Regions from separate parts of the Dethiobacter alkaliphilus AHT 1 genome, predicted to be linked through region 1. Evidence: riboswitches for the same ligand, from Rfam matches in the RefSeq annotation. Region 1 holds a riboswitch; each other region holds the start of a gene.
What was found. Region 1 has a riboswitch for cyclic di-GMP ahead of DEALDRAFT_RS15835 (hypothetical protein). Riboswitches for the same ligand answer to the same signal wherever they lie in the genome.

Region 1 (4,205 bases):
AAATTATGAGGGATGTCGGGGGGTACCACTGTAAAAAGAATCTGGTGAGTAGGATTTAGAAACGGTGTGGGGGAATCCAGCACCAGTACAGCCGCTTTCTGAAGAGGAAATACGTCTTCGGCGTATTCTACAAGCTTTCTGTAAACATCACTTGTGTTTTTACAGGCGACGGCCTCGCGTTGGAAATCGCTTAAGGACTTTGAACGCTGATGATTCTTTTCTAAACTGTTATAAGCTTCCGTGAGCTTCTCCTGTTGTTCTTCCAATGCCTGGGACTGGACCGCCAAGACACGATAAATGCCGGAAAAAATCTGAAAGGCAAGAGCCATTAGGAAAAGGGCTGAAATAAGGCCGAGATAATTGGAGAAGAAGCCCAAAAGACTAAAATTTGCGCCCTCAAAGTAGAGATCTTCAAGGATCGAAAATAAAAGATAGACAGACATTAAAGTCCAGGGCATGAAGAATGGTAGGTATGCAGAGGCGATCATAACGGGATTTAGCGCATACCATATGAAGGGACTATCCAAGCCACCTGTCAAGGCAACGATGATAGCCAGGATAACAGATTCGGCCAAAACATAAACGGCCAGGTTGTCACTGCGTTTGATTGCTCGGTTATATAGATAAACAAAGATAAACGACGAGATTACTAAAAACAGAAGAAATCCCAGTTTATCAAACAGCAGCCTCTGGCCCGGGGCCAGCATAAATACAATTGAAGTCAGGAGCAGGGAAATAGCCCTAAAGAGACCAAATGTGGTACTAAACCCGGGATGAAAGTTGATTTTCCCCTTACTGTTTAGCAAGTAGTTTTTATCTATCCGATGAAAACTACCTGAAATCGCTCTCATACAATGCCTCCGAACTCGCTTTCCATGGAAATTATTAACATGCTTTGTGTTTTCTATCTTACTATCTAATAAGTTCAGGTGTCAATTAATTCGACATTTGAAAAAAGGCCCCTTTAAGCAAGAAGAATGAGGAAAATCTGAAGTAAAAAACACGTTATTTGATGGAAATTTATAAGTAAATGTTGTTATCGGAAAAATTATGCGTAATAAAAGGAAAAGATGCGGTCGAATGATGTAAAAACAAAGTTTAAAAATAATTTCAAAATGGTAACATTTTCGCTAATTCTAGTAAGCATATTGGATTAGTAGCTAATCATAGCAGAATCTCAAATATGCATAGCAAATTAACCGACTCTTCGACTTTCATGAAGTCCATTCTACATTAGTCAAAGAAACATTATAAAAACATAGTATTTCTTTGTTAAATCGTGTGTAAATATGTGGAAACTTTTTTCTTCCTATCCCTCTGCTATCCTGCTATAATCTAATCAACCATAGAAGCAATGACCAACCTCTTACAAATCGGGCGCCTTGAGAGGTTGAGAGCTGGCGGCGCAACCGGCTATGGCAGGCCGGTTTTTTTTGTGCTCAGAACGGGTTCTGCTCATGCCAACATCACAGTAGAATATTTGCACAATTAGAGCCTAAACCAGCCATCTTTGCATCACATTCGGGGGTGATGAGAGGAAAGACGTAGTTTAGGTTCTTTTTGTGTTTAATTTCATTGAAAAAAAAAGGAGGTAAAACTAATGAAAAGCCTTATGAAAACAAAAGTGTTAGTTATTCTGCTTACACTGGCTATGTTGGTAGCCATGACAATGCCGATGGTCTTCGCGGAAACAGAGCCTACAGCTACACTGGTAGTAACATACGATGACGGGGAAACGACTACAACCTCTAACAGGGATCACCGTTCCAGAGTCCTACATTTTGATGTATACCGGGACACTGGTGCATTAGCAACGTCTGCTGTACTTACATTTGCTGATGAGAGACCAACAGTTTACTGGGAAGTTGATGCCCAAGGCCCTGGTGGCGGATCGGGAACACTGGATAATCCCTTCTGGCAGGGCTCGGAAAATGCAGACCTAACTGGCTCTGAGATTGGCTACTGGCACTGGGTTTATACAGCCTCTGGGGTCCTGACCATTAGTAACAGCTCCGGAGACGAAGAAGAAGAGCCAAAGCTTGGCAAACTTTCAATTATTAAATTCTATGATGCCAATGCCAACGGAGAGTTTGATAACGGTGAGGCTATAATCGAAGACTGGAAAGTAAAGATTTACATCGGTGACGTTTTCTACGGTTGCGTAGAAACACCATATGAGATTGAAAATATAATTTATGGTACCACCTTTAGAATTGTAGAGTGCGAGTCTACAACAGGTAACTGGAGATCGACAACCCCTACTGAATATACGGTTACCGTGGGCTCCGATGTTGATGGACTTGATGTAGAAGTTGAGTTCGGTAACCTCTGCCTGGGTGAAGGCGGCGGATACACCATGGGATTCTGGGGCAACAGAAACGGACAGCGGATTTTTGAGGATGATATCGATGAATCAATAGCAGCTCTTACCGCCCTGAATCTAAAGGATGCAACTGGCGATACTTTTGTTCCAGAAGACCACGACGATTTCCGCAGCTGGTTACGTGGTGCCAATGCAGAAAATATGCAGTATATGCTTTCCGCTCAGTTAGCTGCTATGCGGCTCAATGTATTATGGCAAGGGGTAGAAGGAAATGCATTGGTTTATGCCCCTGGAGTCTTACCTAACAGTGATTATATTTCCATTGGAGCTTTGATCAATTTGGCAAATGAGGCATTAGCAAATGAGGAAGCAAGCCGTGAGTACATGGAGTTGTTAAAAGACGCTTTAGATAGCGCCAATAACAATGAGAACTTTGTCCAATCTGAACCGTGTGATAATTTTGCTTTTGATTGCTGTGATGAAGAATAAAGTACAGTAATAAAGCCCGCCTTTTGGCGGGCTTTATTACTGTAGGCTATGTTACAATAAAACGCGATCGTTAAAAGCTGGGAAACTATCTCGTATTTCTGAGACATGGCTTAGATCTATACTGCCATGTAATAGGGCAGGTTCTTCCCCTGCGGAGTGTAGTACTGTTCCCCAGGGGTCTACCATCATGCTGTTGCCGGCGAAGGGGTTTTCTTTTATCTGGCCGGAGCAGTTGCAGGAAATGAGGTAGCACTGGTTCTCCAGGGCTCTGGTTCTGTTAAAGAGGGTCCAGTGCTCCAGGCGGGCCAGGGGCCAGGCGGAGGTAACCAGGAAGGCTTGGGCTCCAAGGTCTGCCATTTTGCGGTACAGTTCGGGGAAACGAAGGTCGTAGCAGGTGGAGATGCCGAATGTGCCCAGGTCTGTTTTTATAACTGTGGGAGTTGTGCCGCGGGTTAAGAGTTTGCTCTCTTCAGATTTATAGCCAAAGAGGTGGATTTTTCTGTACTTGCTGATTAGTTTTCCATGGGGGTCGATGAATAAAGCTGTATTATATAAATGGTTTCCGTCTCGTTCTACAATGCTGCCGCCTAAGATGTGGCAGTTCATTTTTTCTGCCCAGGGAGCTAAAAAGGAATAGGTCTCCCCTTCTGCTTCTTCACTGTGGGCGGCGTAATCCTGGAATCTGAAAAAGCCGCTTCCCCATATTTCCGGCAGGAGAATCAGATCCGGCTGTGGATTGCCGGCATGAAGCTCGAGCATGATTTGCTCCACTTTTTTGAATCTCTCTTCTCTGCTATGTACATCACTTACTTCCAGCTGAATAATGGCTACGTTCATGATTGTTCCCTCCTATGCTCTTTAAGATAGCATTATTTTGGTCGGATGTCTATCAATGCAAGACTTTGTTTATCTACCCTTTATATTTGTTTGGTAAGATATGTATGGGGGGATATCATGGGAGGGTTAACAAAAGCAGGTGGCCGGGACAGGCTTTTATGGTTATTGCTGTTGGGTGTGGGTGTTTTTAATGTGGCGGATTACTTTCTGACTTTGTATGCCCTTAGTCGGGGGATGCGGGAAGGGAATCCGGTTATGGATATGATTGTGGATACGGTGTATTTTCCCAAGGTGAAGCTGGTTTTGGTGCCGCTGTTGCTGCTTTTGTTGTGGCTGAACCGGCAGCGGGTTGGCAAAAGATTGTATGTGTATGTGTGGATTATATTTATTGCTTACTTTTTGTTAATGGTTTACTATGCATGGCTCTTTTGGGAAGTCTTCAGTTAGAGAATAAAGCACCTGCGGGTGCTTTTTTTGTTTTAGAAAGAAACATGGTTGTACATAATAGAAGGCAAGTTTACCGCAAGTACTCCATAGTAATGATAAAAAAGACCGG
Region 2 (4,205 bases), on a different contig from region 1:
ACACCGGCAGCATTAATATGGATACGGTGTACCCATCGTTTACAGATGATGCCCAATTCATCTGGTACGATCCCTTCACGTCGGAGCAATACCAAAAACCGGAGGACTACCGCGGCTATCAACAATCAATAACAGGAGTCCCCTTCGAACTGGAATTACAACCGGGCACGCATTTACTGGAGGTTCGTTATCAAAATCCACTGGGCTATGATGAAACCCGTTTTCCCCATGGTACGCATCACTTAACTTACCTGCTCCAACCAGCCTCCTATTGGCAATCCTTTAACAATTTGCAGATAAATGTCACCCTGCCCTCGGCCAGCTATCGGTTAGCAAGTTCACTGCCTCTGGAGAAAACCGGCTCCAGAACATGGTCGGCTACATTCTCCCAACTACCCGCAGAAGACTTACACATCTCCTTTATTAATACTGCAAACATGTGGCTCGGACCTTATTCAACCAGGGGAAATCTCTGGCTTTTGCTCCCAATTCTTACTTTAACTGTTTATTTGCTTTCAAAAAAGGTCCATACAATAAATACCAAACCCGGACTGATTTTTCTTGCCCTTCTATCTGTTTTTACCGGCTGGATTGTCTGGTCCATTCTAACTTTGCCAATGCTCCCCTACCCCTTTACATTTTTACAATACCCACTCCTGGCAATCTTTTTAATCTGGCTGTTTGCTATCCTGAAAAAAGCATATCTAAATTTAAATATCAGCATAACCTCTTAACCATACAGCTATCTTCCAACAAAAACGGCAACAATAAAAATAATTTCATTAAAAAAACCGATTACACGCCTCTAATCGGTTTTTCATTGCGCAACTATATGTATTTTGCTAATATTAAAGCCAGATATCATACTTGTCAGTTTATTGACCATGTTTTGCAGTTCTGTTGTGGCTGTGGCCACTTCCTGCATTGTTGCAGTCTGTTCCTCAACAGCTGCAGATACTTCCTGACTGCCCACTCCGATTTGTTCAGACGCATTACTTACTTCTTCAATCTGAGCGACTATTTCCTCAATGTTTTTAATTATCAGCTTTAGATCAGATCCCATAGAATTTATTGATTCGAGACCACTGTCAACTTCTACAACACTCTCATCTATGGTTTTTACAACATCCTTTGTTTCAAGCTGCACATCGTTGATTAAACTTTCTATTTCAAAAGCAGACTTGGAAGACTGGTCGGCTAATTTACGTATTTCTTCGGCAACAACTCCAAAACCTCTGCCGTGCTCTCCTGCCCTGGCTGCCTCTATGGCAGCATTTAAGGAGAGCAGGTTTGTTTGTTCGGCGATATTTTTAATGGTTTCGGTAATACCGCTGATGTTTTGAGCATTACCATCCAAAGAAGTTACCGAACTCTTAAGATCTTTTACCTTATCAGATATGGTCTGCATTTGTGCTTCTGCGTCGTTTAGCGTTTTATCACTTTCTTTAGAGCGTTTTGCGATATTGCCTCCGGCCTCGTTCATCGCCTTGGCGTTTTCACTGACATCAGTGGCATTATTTGCGAAATCATTGGATAAGGCCGCTACTTCTTCAAAAGAAGCATTGATTTCCTCTGCAGAAGATGCAAGGGACATGGTAGATTCATTGACTTTATCAGTTAGTGAGTTTATCTCTTTAATTAACGAACTTACAAAGCCGGCGCTTTCATTAAAAACAGCACCTAACAGCTCAAACTCATCCCCCGTCTTAATCTCGACCTTTTTACTAAAGTCGTTTTGGGCCAAATCTTGCGCAAAGGTTTTTAAAGAATCAATAGGTTTTTTAATAAACAGGCGGATTATTAAATAAGCTCCAAACGCACTGAAAATGACAGACGCTGCAATTGATACTAATTGTATAATCCGTTCCGGAAAGTCAAATGCTTCTATATTGCTTAAAACAAATCCCTGTCCTACTGAAATAAGAGAAGTTAAAACAATTATACTGATGGTTAACTTCAATTGGAGACCGGCTCTACCCTTAGTAACGTTATTAAGTGAAAAATTCAAATTAGCCATATGCTCCCCCTAGTATGCTATAGTTTGTTTCACAACACAGCTGTCAGCATCACTTCCGTAACCCATCACCCCCGCTTATTAATTAGCCCCATAAAAAAAATACACTTTCGATAACCAGGCTGTCATGACACAAAATGTGCCGTAGACCCTTAGCTTTGCGTCCCTGCTTTTCAACAGGTTTGCCATTATCCAGTGTGATATCAAAAATTTCTATCTGTAAAGTAGGGCATATATACCTTGTTAAAGTATAATTCCTCTTCCATATTTGGACAATATATCTCAAGACTTATTTTCACATATAAAAAGAGCACAAATTAAGCCTTCAGCCTTAGGGCTGAATCAGCTGGCCAATGAACCAGCAAAAAATAAAAACCACAGTGCTTAAACCACTGTGGTTACTAGTTTTCTGTGTTACTTTATCAGCTTACCGTTTATCTGCTGTATCAATGTTTATGAGTCTAGTTTTTACAAACGTCTGAATGTAAAAGATGTCGTGAGAAGAGTATTTCGTAGCTTCGAATTAAATGTTTAGTCTCTGCTTTGTCATGACTTATCTCTATTAAATACAAATAACATTTACGTGCCAGATCAACTTTATTATTTTCGTACTGCAACAGAGCAAAATTTCTTAGTTCATTGCAGAATTCATAATAGTCTGTAACAGCTTGCCGATACCCGTCTATCTTGCCTGTGTAATCAGGTGTTTTCCTATTTGCACAAGAGCAGTGGTTAATCAGGGTTTTATTATGATATGAACGAAGACCCTTAGTAATAATCTCATTTGGGATAAAAGATAAGTCTGCCTTAAAATACTCAATATTTAACTGTTGTGATTCTGATTCCGATCTCTCAAAGAACACCTTTTTGAATGTCCCAATAAACATCGAAACCCACCCCCATATACAGAAGTTTAATCTCCTTTAGGGGATTAGCCATTTATTATATCGTATTTTTCATATGGACATTGTTTTTTATAACCCCACTATCAAGATTAAATCACCCCTAAAATAATTAACGAAGACAATTATACAAACACCTCCCTCTGTGATTGTTATTTTTTTAACAAGCATGTTCTACTTATTTTATATCATGATGTGTGGCTAGATGTCTATAGCAAATAAAAACTTAATAACTTCTTTTTCCTGCAAATTACAAGTGTTTTTGACATTGTTTTTTCCTGGTTGCCAAACTGTTTGGCACCGGTTAAAAACTTATTAGATTAACTACCATTCGCGCGATACTCAAACAGCAGGTAAGCCCTGGGGAGTCTATGCCAACCAGGTTAATAACCCCTCTGAGGCCGCGCTTGTTTTCGTGGCGAATAATAAAATCGCGGAAAGGATCTCCAGGACCCTGCAACTTCGGCCTTATCCCCGCCATATCAGGCTCCAGATCCTCTATGTTTAAAAAGGGCAAATAGTCTTTAACTGCATCATAAAAATCGCCAACGTTATTTTCGTCAACCGAATAATCAATTTCATCCACATAAAAAGCACTGGGACCCAACCTTACACCTCCATCAAGATTTCTGGTAAGGTGAATTCCCAAACTCTTAAGTTTTTTATCAGGTGGTGGGTAGATCAAATGATTTGTAACCAATCCCTTACCGGAGCGGATGGTAAAGTATTCTCCTTTACAAGGATGTATTTTATAGCCTTCTTTTTCTACGTCAATACCCAGTAAAGTAGCGATGTAGTCCGAGTTAAGGCCGGCACAATTAATAAGCCAGGAACACTTGACAGCACCACTGCTTCCATCAGGATTAGTAAACTCTACAACATAACAGTCCCCCTGCGGCGACACGCCTTTCACATTGTGACCGTAGACTGCCATTGTGCCACCCTGAAGAGCCTGCCACTCAAGCTTCTTCATTAAGCTGTGAGTATCAATGATACCGGTAGACGGGGAAAGAAGTGCTCCTTTGCAGGCAATATGGGGCTCGATATTTTTAACTTCACTCTCACTTAGGAAACATAGATCTTCTACCCCGTTGGCCCGGGCATTCTCCTGCAAAGTGTGCAAATAGGGTAGATCCTCATCCTTGATGGCAATTACCAACTTACCCAAACGGTTATGAGGAACTCCATGCTTCCGGCAAAAATCATATAAAAGCTCTTTGCCCTCAACACAGAGACGAGCCTTTAAGCTGTTTTGGGGATAATAAATGCCCGCATGTATAACTTCACTG
Region 3 (4,205 bases), on a different contig from region 1:
CCAATTACAAAAGGCTGTTCGTAGCGTCATAAAAATGAGCACCAATTAATGGTGCTCATTTCATTGAGGAATCGGGTGCCGGGCTGTATTTAGCTATCAGCGCCGGGTTTTGGTCACCCAGATAGGGGTGGGTAGCGCGAAGGTTGTGTAATGCTTCTAAATCCAGGGTGGCGGTGACCAACTCCTGGCTGTCGAAGGTTTTAGCTTCCGCCAGGGTGCCGTCTTGGTTTGGCGTGAGCTCCAGTGGGGCAAAGATGCCGGCTTTACCGGTGAGGGTATGGCCCAACACTTGTCCTACCAGAGCACTTTTTATGCCGTAAACCATGCTTTCCTGGACGCGGGGCCAGATGCCGCGCAAAGCCAGCCAGTAGTTGTACTCTTCGGCATTGGCGATGGGCACCATGACAATTTCAGCGCCCTGTCTTTCCAGGATGCGAAAGGTTTCAAAATAGGTGGCGTCCATACAGACAGGCATGGCCAGTTTACCAAGGGGCGTGTCAAAGACATTGAAGGCGTCGCCGGCGGAGAATCCCCAGGCGTGCTCCATGGGCATCAGATGGACTTTGTCCTGATGGCCCAGGATTTGGCCGTCCGGTCCATAAAGGAAGGCCCGGTTAACCACTCTGTCTTCCACAGGATAGGGCATGCTGCCGGACATTATATAGAGACCAAAGGTTGATGCCAGTTTAGAGAAGGTAAAGTGGGCTACCCGGTTAAAAAACGGGCCGGCAAAACGGAACAGGTCGGCAACAGAGACTTCCTGGTTGTCGGTTGCTGTTCCTTCGGCCAGCTTTTCGATACCGGGAATGTAGCCTAGCAGTGGAAAAGTGCTGTATTCAGGAAAGGCTAACAGACGCACGCCCTGTCGGGCGGCTTTGTTTGTAATGCGGCACATTTCATCCATATACTCCCCGGCGTTATCTGTCAGTTTTACTTCAAGCTGTACTGCGCCCACCGGAATTTTCTTTCGGTCCGGTTTCTCGTCAGTCCGCCGCCAGCGCACTTTTTTACTGCGCCAGTGGCGCTCCAATAGTGCAGGGCGGGTGCGCCAGGCCAGATATTTATGTAAAAGGTATTCCCTAATCTTCAATGTTTACACCTCCCGGACAGGCCAGGGGCCTGTAAGCTGCCGGGTTTTGCAACTTTAGCAGCGGGTACTTGCTGATTACTTTTTGCCGGGTGTTAGCTTCCAGCACGGCATGGGCCAGGCCGGTAGCGGACTCTTTGGCCAGGATACCGGTAAACCCCTCCGTCATTTCACAGGGCGCATGGATCTGGCTTGCGGCAGCAAAATCTTCACCGGCAATCATGCTGTTTAGCTGGCTTTCCACGCAGAAAAACTGATTCTGCTGAACCTGCTGCCACATGGCAGCCAGCTGCCGCCAGCGGTTGTCCCCGGCGGGCATGGCACCAGGGTGACAGACCAGGTCTGCGCCCTTTAGGGCCAGGATACGGCCTGTTTCCGGGTACCAGGCATCGGTGCCGATGATGATGCCCACGGTATAGTTTCCTGCTTTAAAAACATGCAGATCGTCACCGCGGGACAGGCCCCACCGTTGTTCGCGGCGGGAGAGAAAGGCCTGGTGCTGCCGGCCTATGATTTCACCCTGTGGTGAAATAAGGCAGGACTGGTGGTAGGTGCGGCTATTACTGCGAACAAACGTGGTGCCTGGTACCAGCCAAACATTAAGATCCCGGGCGATGGTTTGGTGCAATGCTGTTATGTCGTCGTGCCACGATTGCGGGAGGTCAATAAACTTGCGGGCTGCTTCGTCCAAACCGTACACGTCTGCCAGTTCCCCGAACAGATAAGCCAGGTACAGTGCGGTAAAGGAAGGCAAAACAATCAGTGTTTCCCGATTTTCTGTGGATGGGATGGTTTGCAGCAAATACTCCCGGTAGGCTCCCGGGGTTGTAAAATCACTGTCAGTAAAGCTTAGTGCCATTACATGCATTGCCATCACCTCTTTGGGAGGAAATTCCCCGGACAGCCTTGTTTTCCCTGCTACAGCAGGGAAAATATCTTAATGTGGACATCATTAATGTTTTGTTAAGATACATGGGTTGACAGTATGGCCAACCTGTTATACGTTGAACAGAATAGAATAGATAGAAGAAAAAGCTGTTACTAATTGCACCAGTATAAAAGGCAAATCCGTTGAAAAGCGGGGACGCAAAGCTATGGGTCTAAGGCGGAATGCCGCTATGACAGCCGGTTGCCAAAGGTGTTTTTGCTTGTTTACGCTTTAAAGCAACACCGGTTTACGTCAGAGATTTCGGGGGGCGCTTATGAAACTGCGGAGATTGTTGTTCAATGATGGGCAGACAAGTATTAAAGGCAAATTGTATCGGCCTATTTTATTATTATTAATCTTTTTTGGGGTAATCTTTATTTCCGTGATTAATATTAATATGAAACGGGTGGCAAATCAGGAGGCGTACCGGCTTAGTCAGGTGCTGGCCTCACAGAACCTGGCGGTTCACACGTTTATTAACCAGGAACAAAAGCCTTCTTTCTTTGATGCCTCGGATCTGGGAGAGGATGATTTTATCCCTGAGCTGATGTCGTCCACTTATATGATTCGTCAGATAAATGAGCATCTGGATCCGCTTGTCCCTGTTAATTACTACTATAAAGAGGTGGCGGTTAATGCCCGCAGCCCGCAAAATGAAGCATATGACTACGAAGTTGAAGCGCTAAGACGTTTTAATAGCGGCGAAATAGATGAAATCAGGGAAGTTATGGACTGGAATGACAAAACATACTTTGTTTATATGCAGCCCGGTGAATATATGGAGGAAGGCTGTATACAGTGTCACGGCACTGCGGAGCAGGCCCCTGCGGGGCTTGTAGATTATTACGGACCGGAGCGCTCCTTTGGGCGAGAACCGGGAGAGTTGGTTTCAGCGCTCTCTATTCGGATACCACTGGAGGAGGCCTATGCCGGGGCTAATCGGACCAGTTTGATTTTATCTGCCACCTACGGCTTAATGCTCCTGTTGCTTTTTGGCAGCTCTTCTTCTGTGATGTCCAGAGTGGTTGTGCAACCAATAACTTCTTTGGATACCCGGCTCAGAGATACTTTGACACGTTTTAACGGTAAAGCCGCAGATGTGGTCTTGGATGGCGACGAAATAGAAAATGTCAGCTCGGCATTTGATTTTCTGGAAGAAAGATTGTCTGAAGCCTATGATAATTTAGAACAGCATGCCAAGAGCCTGGAAGTAAAGGTGGAGGAACGCACCCGTGACTTAAATCGTGTCAATGCTCAACTGGTACTGGCCAATCAAAATGACTGGCTGCTGGGAGTCTTGAACCGGGGAGCTTTTGATATGCGCGCAAAATCAGAGTTTGACCGCATGCGAAGAGAAAAAGGGCCTATCAGCTTTGTGATGATGGACTTGGACCGCTTTAAAAGCTATAACGATATGTATGGCCGTGAGGCCGGGGATAAGACGCTAAAACGTGTGGTGGAAATTATTCAGCAAAATATCAGGGCTTATGATGTCTGTGGCCGCTACGCAGGGGAAGAATTTGTAATCTGCCTGCCCAACACCTCCAGACAAGAGGCCAATGAGATTGCTTCCCGTATTGTAACCGGTATTTACGGAGCTGAAATATACCACCGGCAAAACGAGCCTTTCGGCCGGGTTACTGTCTCCGCAGGCGTGGCCGGTGTGGAAAATGCCAAAGACACCTATTTTGAAAGGTTAATTAAAGAAGCCGACGACAATATGTATAAAGCAAAAGAAGTGCGTAATACGTATTATCCGCAGTAAGAAAGGCGCGCTTATTCGGTTCCCTCAACGCGTGCGATTCAATACTGCATATCGCCATAACTGTGCAGTTGCAAAATGTATAATTGCTTACAAAAAAAAGTGCGACAGGGACGTTCCCTGTCGCATTGCAATTTGGGAGTATTTAAGTGATCCTATGGCAAGCTACCTTTACATCACACAGTCAGCGGTTGCCATAGCTGAAACACCTTGATCCATTGTTTGCGCACACTCGGCGATGTGCTCGCCGCCGTGCATCCTTGCCATTTGTGCTACATGATTTGAAGAGTTGGCAAAGGCCGAGCCGCTAAACATAAGTAACGTCAGCGCCATCAGTGAAACAACAAAGAATTTTTTCATGCTCACTACCTCCTGTAGTATTTATTTGCAGTGCTATTGTATCTTTAGAATGTGGCAAAACTTTATAA
Region 4 (4,205 bases), on a different contig from region 1:
AGATGCTGTTGCCGGCAAAAGCATCCCTGCCGATATCATCTATATTATCCGGGATAACAATTCCGCCAAGCTGGTTGTTATTAAATGCGTAACTACCGATATTTGTAACCGACTCCGGAAGCACTATTTCCGAAAGGCCGCTGTTCCGGAAAGCAGCACTGCCTACCCGCGTTATCTCCTCAACAATAAGGGTCTCCGCAGCAGCACCGCTTAGATCACTGTCCCTGAAGAAATTTCCTGGTATTTGGGTTACCGCCGGGCCGTATTCCACCTCGTTAATCACATTATCTTTAAAAATACCACTACTTGACGAACCCACCGACGAAAGATTGGACTCTAGCCTCACTTTGGAGATGCTGTTGCCGGCAAAAGCATCCCTGCCGATATCATCTATATTATCCGGGAAAACAATTTCGCCAAGCTGGTTGTTATTAAATGCGTAACTACCGATATTTGTAACCGACTCCGGAAGCACTATTTCCGAAAGGCCGCTGTTCTGGAAAGCAGCACTGCCTACCCGCGTTATCCCCTCAACAATAAGGGTCTCCGCAGCAGCACCGCTTAGATCACTGTCCCTGAAGAAATTTCCTGGTATTTGGGTTACCGCCAGGCCGTATTCCACCTCGTTAATCGCATTTCCTCCAAAAATACCATGGAGCGACGAACCCACCGACGAAAGATTGGACTCAAGCCTCACTTTGGAGATACTGTTGCCGGAGAAGGCAGAGCTGCCGATCTCGGAAACATTCTCAGGCACGATAACTTCACTCAGTTGGTTGTATCTAAAGGCACTACCGCCAATGGCGGAAACACCCTCAGGCAGAATAACTTCACTCAGTTGGTTGTTACTAAAGGCGAAACGGCCAATATTTACAAGCGATTCCGGAAGTACAATTTCCGTAAGACCGCTGTTCTGGAAAGCATAACTACCTACTTGCGTTATCCCTTCAATAATAAGGGTCTCCGCTGCAGCACCGCTTAGATCACTGTCCCTGAAGAAGTTTTCCGGTATTTGGGTTACCGCCGGGCCGTATTCCACTCGTTAATCGCATTTCCTCCAAAAATACCATAGAGCACCCAACCCACCGACGAAAGATTGGACTCAAGCCTCACTTTGGAGATACTGTTGCCGGAGAAGGCAAAGCTGCCGATGTCGGAAACATTCTCAGGCAGGATAACTTCACTTAGTTGGTTGTTTCTAAAGGCACTGTCACCAATGGTGGAAACACCCTCAGGCAGAATAACTTCACTCAGTTGGTTGTTTCTAAAGGCGAAACGGCCGATATTTACAAGCGATTCCGGAAGTACAATTTCCGTAAGGCCGCTGTTCTGGAAAGCATAACTACCTACTTGCGTTATCCCTTCAATAATAAGGGTCTCCGCTGCAGCACCGCTTAGATCACTGTCCCTGAAGAAGTTCTCCGGTATTTGGGTTACCGCCGGGCCGTATTCCACCTCGTTAATCGCATTTCCTCCAAAAACACCATAGTACAACGAACCCACCGACGAAAGATTGGACTCAAGCCTCACTTTGGAGATACTGTTGCCGGAGAAGGCAAAGCTGCCGATGTCGGAAACATTCTCAGGCAGGATAACTTCACTCAGTTGGTTGTTTCTAAAGGCACTGTCACCAATGGTGGAAACACTCTCGGGAATAATCACACTGGTTAGCTGCATGTTTTCAAATGCCCTAAAAGAAATACCAGTTACAGCGTAACCCTCCAAAGTATCGGGAATAACCACGTCCTTTGGTCCCTCGTCGCTATACCCGGTAATTTCTACCTGCTCCCCGGAGATACTGTATGTAAAGTATTTATCCGTAGCGGTCAAAAGATCTTCCTGCTCTGCAGCCACTACATTTTCCACTGAAATTCCACTACTAATATTTACACTAAATGACGACAGAACCAACAACATGGTTAACAACAAGCTTACAGCTTTTTTCAATGCACTGCCTCCCTTTACTTTGCGATTTGTCACCCTAAATCTCTAATAATAAAAATAACCGACCACAAGTGGTCGGTTACGCTACCGGCTCATTCCAGGCAAAGCGTCCAAATCAGCCCAAAAATCATTGCCCCCACAAAAATTATTGGGAAACTGGTGAGGGTTTTGCTGTAGAGAAGGCTACAAATGTTAAAACATACCGTATTTTCCTTTTGCTTCTTTTTGTTCTTTGTTTTCTTTAAAATTCCTGCCATAAAAGAAGAATTTTACTCCAGCCTGTAACAATACTTACTTGGCGCCATCTGCTACCCATAAAAAGAATTGGGGAAAACATTAGCCCTTCGTCACAGGTATATAACATTCTCAATAATAAAATGACACCAACCATTAAATGATTAGTGTCATAGGTTTTCTCAAGGTCCGCCCAATATTGTCCGGTTACGGCAACACTACTTCTATTTACTCATCAGAGTGCTTTGCTAATGCTCCCTGTCTCGTTTTGCTCCGACGCAAAAGGAAGATAAATTTTAAAGCACGACCCTTCGCCCACCTCACTATCAACGGCGACTTTGCCATCCTGCAGTTCAGCCAGGGTCTTAACCAGAGCCAGGCCCAAGCCGGTTCCTTTACGGCGCTGTTTGGGGTGGTCTCCCTGTCGGAATTTCTCAAAGATATGCGGCAGCAGCTCCGGCGAAATACCAATGCCGGTATCCTGGACAGAAATTATGGCAAAATCCCCTTCTCCGTTGGCTGACACGGTGATTCGGCCACCGTCTTTGGTAAACTTGATGGCATTGGCAACCAGGTTTACAACCATCTGTTGAATCCTGTCCCTGTCTCCGTACACAAACGGCAACGTTGTTTTTTCTACATCCAGGCTGATGCCGTTTTGATGGGCAATGGCACTCATGCTGCGCCGCACCATCCGTAGCACATCGTTTAAATCCACTTTCTCTTTATGAATTCGCAAGCTACCCGCCTCATGCTTAGCCATATCTAAAATATCGTTCACCAAAACCATCAGCTGTTGGGCCGAGGTTTTAATATCCAGCAGGTTTTCCCGTTGCTCCGGGGTAATGGGGCCGGACACTTCATCCAGCATCAACTCACAAAAAGCAACTACAGAGGTAAGAGGCGTACGCAGCTCATGCGTCATGGTGGCCGTAAACTCACTCTTTAAGCGATTGCTCTCACCCAGCTTCTCGTTTAGCTGCGAGAGCCTCCTCTGCCCTTGGGCCAAACGCATATTGGCAACTTCCAGCTCTCTGGTCCTGACCTTTACCTTCTTATCCAGATTTTGATATAAATCATTGATAACCTCATACGGTTCCAGCAACTTTTTGCGAATCATAATCACATAGATAAAATAATATGATGCCACGTTAAATAAATGACCCACCATATTGGAAAAACCATACACCGATACATAAAAAGTAAAAGACAGTTCTGCCAAGATTGTTGCCCCACAGGCCAGCAGCAAATATTTTACAACTTCTTTATCAAACTTTTCCTTGTTTCTCCAAATCAGAATACCGGAGATCAGCAGAATTGTGGAAATAATGTACTCACTGATAATTTTAAACGGAGTAAGCCCTTCACCGGGAATAAAACTATCCGGAAAAATTCCGGCAAAAACAGACGCTAAAAGCACCAAAGAAATAACGGGAATTAGATAATGTATTCTAATTCTGCGGCCAGGATTGGCCATCAAAAAAGGAACGGCCAGAAACGTAAAGGCCTCGATATACCTGGGTATAATCCACAACTGCGTGGCCAGGTTTGCAGTATTGCCGGGAAAGACCCCCATGCCGTCATAGGCCAGGGTATGTAACAAATCTAAAAACCCAATACATAAATAAGCCACACCAAAAAAGTTCAGAAAATCGTTGCGTTCCTCGGTTAACTGGCTGGTATGAAAAGCAATGGCAGCTATCCCAAATGCCACAAGCACACTAAAGAGCTCCACTAAAGTGTGGAATAACAAAAAGTTATAAAAACTCATAGTTACCAAAACCGCAATAATACTAACCACTATGGCAGCCTTAGTAACCGGTAGCTTAAGCATCCTCTCCATCATAGCTCTCCTCTTACATCAGCTTAAATCCATAGTTTCGACAAACATCATAAATCCCCTTTTTTCGCAAAAACCCTCCTCAAGGATTAATTCCCAGAGGAGGGTTCTTCGTCCAAATCATAATGCGCTGCAGGGTCACCTGCCTCCAGCAGCTCCTTTTTTGAACAACAGCCGCCTGCTATTC

Region 2: it holds a riboswitch for cyclic di-GMP, as region 1 does, so the genes downstream of both, DEALDRAFT_RS10395 (methyl-accepting chemotaxis protein) here and DEALDRAFT_RS15835 (hypothetical protein) in region 1, are expected to answer to the same signal.
Region 3: it holds a riboswitch for cyclic di-GMP, as region 1 does, so the genes downstream of both, DEALDRAFT_RS15700 (diguanylate cyclase) here and DEALDRAFT_RS15835 (hypothetical protein) in region 1, are expected to answer to the same signal.
Region 4: it holds a riboswitch for cyclic di-GMP, as region 1 does, so the genes downstream of both, DEALDRAFT_RS07800 (leucine-rich repeat domain-containing protein) here and DEALDRAFT_RS15835 (hypothetical protein) in region 1, are expected to answer to the same signal.

The regions. Positions count from the first base shown of each region.
Region 1 covers NZ_ACJM01000003.1:181,053-185,257, forward strand. Annotated here, with positions in the region: gene DEALDRAFT_RS04205 (GAF domain-containing sensor histidine kinase) at 1-851, opposite strand, end outside; cyclic di-GMP riboswitch class II at 1,339-1,424, shown strand; gene DEALDRAFT_RS15835 (hypothetical protein) at 1,601-2,812, shown strand; gene DEALDRAFT_RS04215 (carbon-nitrogen family hydrolase) at 2,864-3,649, opposite strand; gene DEALDRAFT_RS04220 (DUF5658 family protein) at 3,767-4,096, shown strand.
Region 2 covers NZ_ACJM01000010.1:91,156-95,360, forward strand. Annotated here, with positions in the region: gene DEALDRAFT_RS10390 (hypothetical protein) at 1-734, shown strand, start outside; gene DEALDRAFT_RS10395 (methyl-accepting chemotaxis protein) at 818-2,017, opposite strand; cyclic di-GMP riboswitch class I at 2,124-2,211, opposite strand; gene DEALDRAFT_RS10405 (NAD(P)/FAD-dependent oxidoreductase) at 3,221-4,205, opposite strand, start outside.
Region 3 covers NZ_ACJM01000001.1:100,079-104,283, forward strand. Annotated here, with positions in the region: gene DEALDRAFT_RS00520 (carbon-nitrogen hydrolase family protein) at 56-1,090, opposite strand; gene DEALDRAFT_RS00525 (carbon-nitrogen hydrolase family protein) at 1,080-1,955, opposite strand; cyclic di-GMP riboswitch class I at 2,139-2,224, shown strand; gene DEALDRAFT_RS15700 (diguanylate cyclase) at 2,290-3,780, shown strand; gene DEALDRAFT_RS00535 (hypothetical protein) at 3,949-4,137, opposite strand.
Region 4 covers NZ_ACJM01000007.1:46,383-50,587, forward strand. Annotated here, with positions in the region: gene DEALDRAFT_RS15985 (leucine-rich repeat protein) at 1-1,039, opposite strand, end outside; gene DEALDRAFT_RS07800 (leucine-rich repeat domain-containing protein) at 1,018-1,947, opposite strand; cyclic di-GMP riboswitch class II at 2,009-2,091, opposite strand; gene DEALDRAFT_RS15990 (sensor histidine kinase) at 2,414-4,024, opposite strand.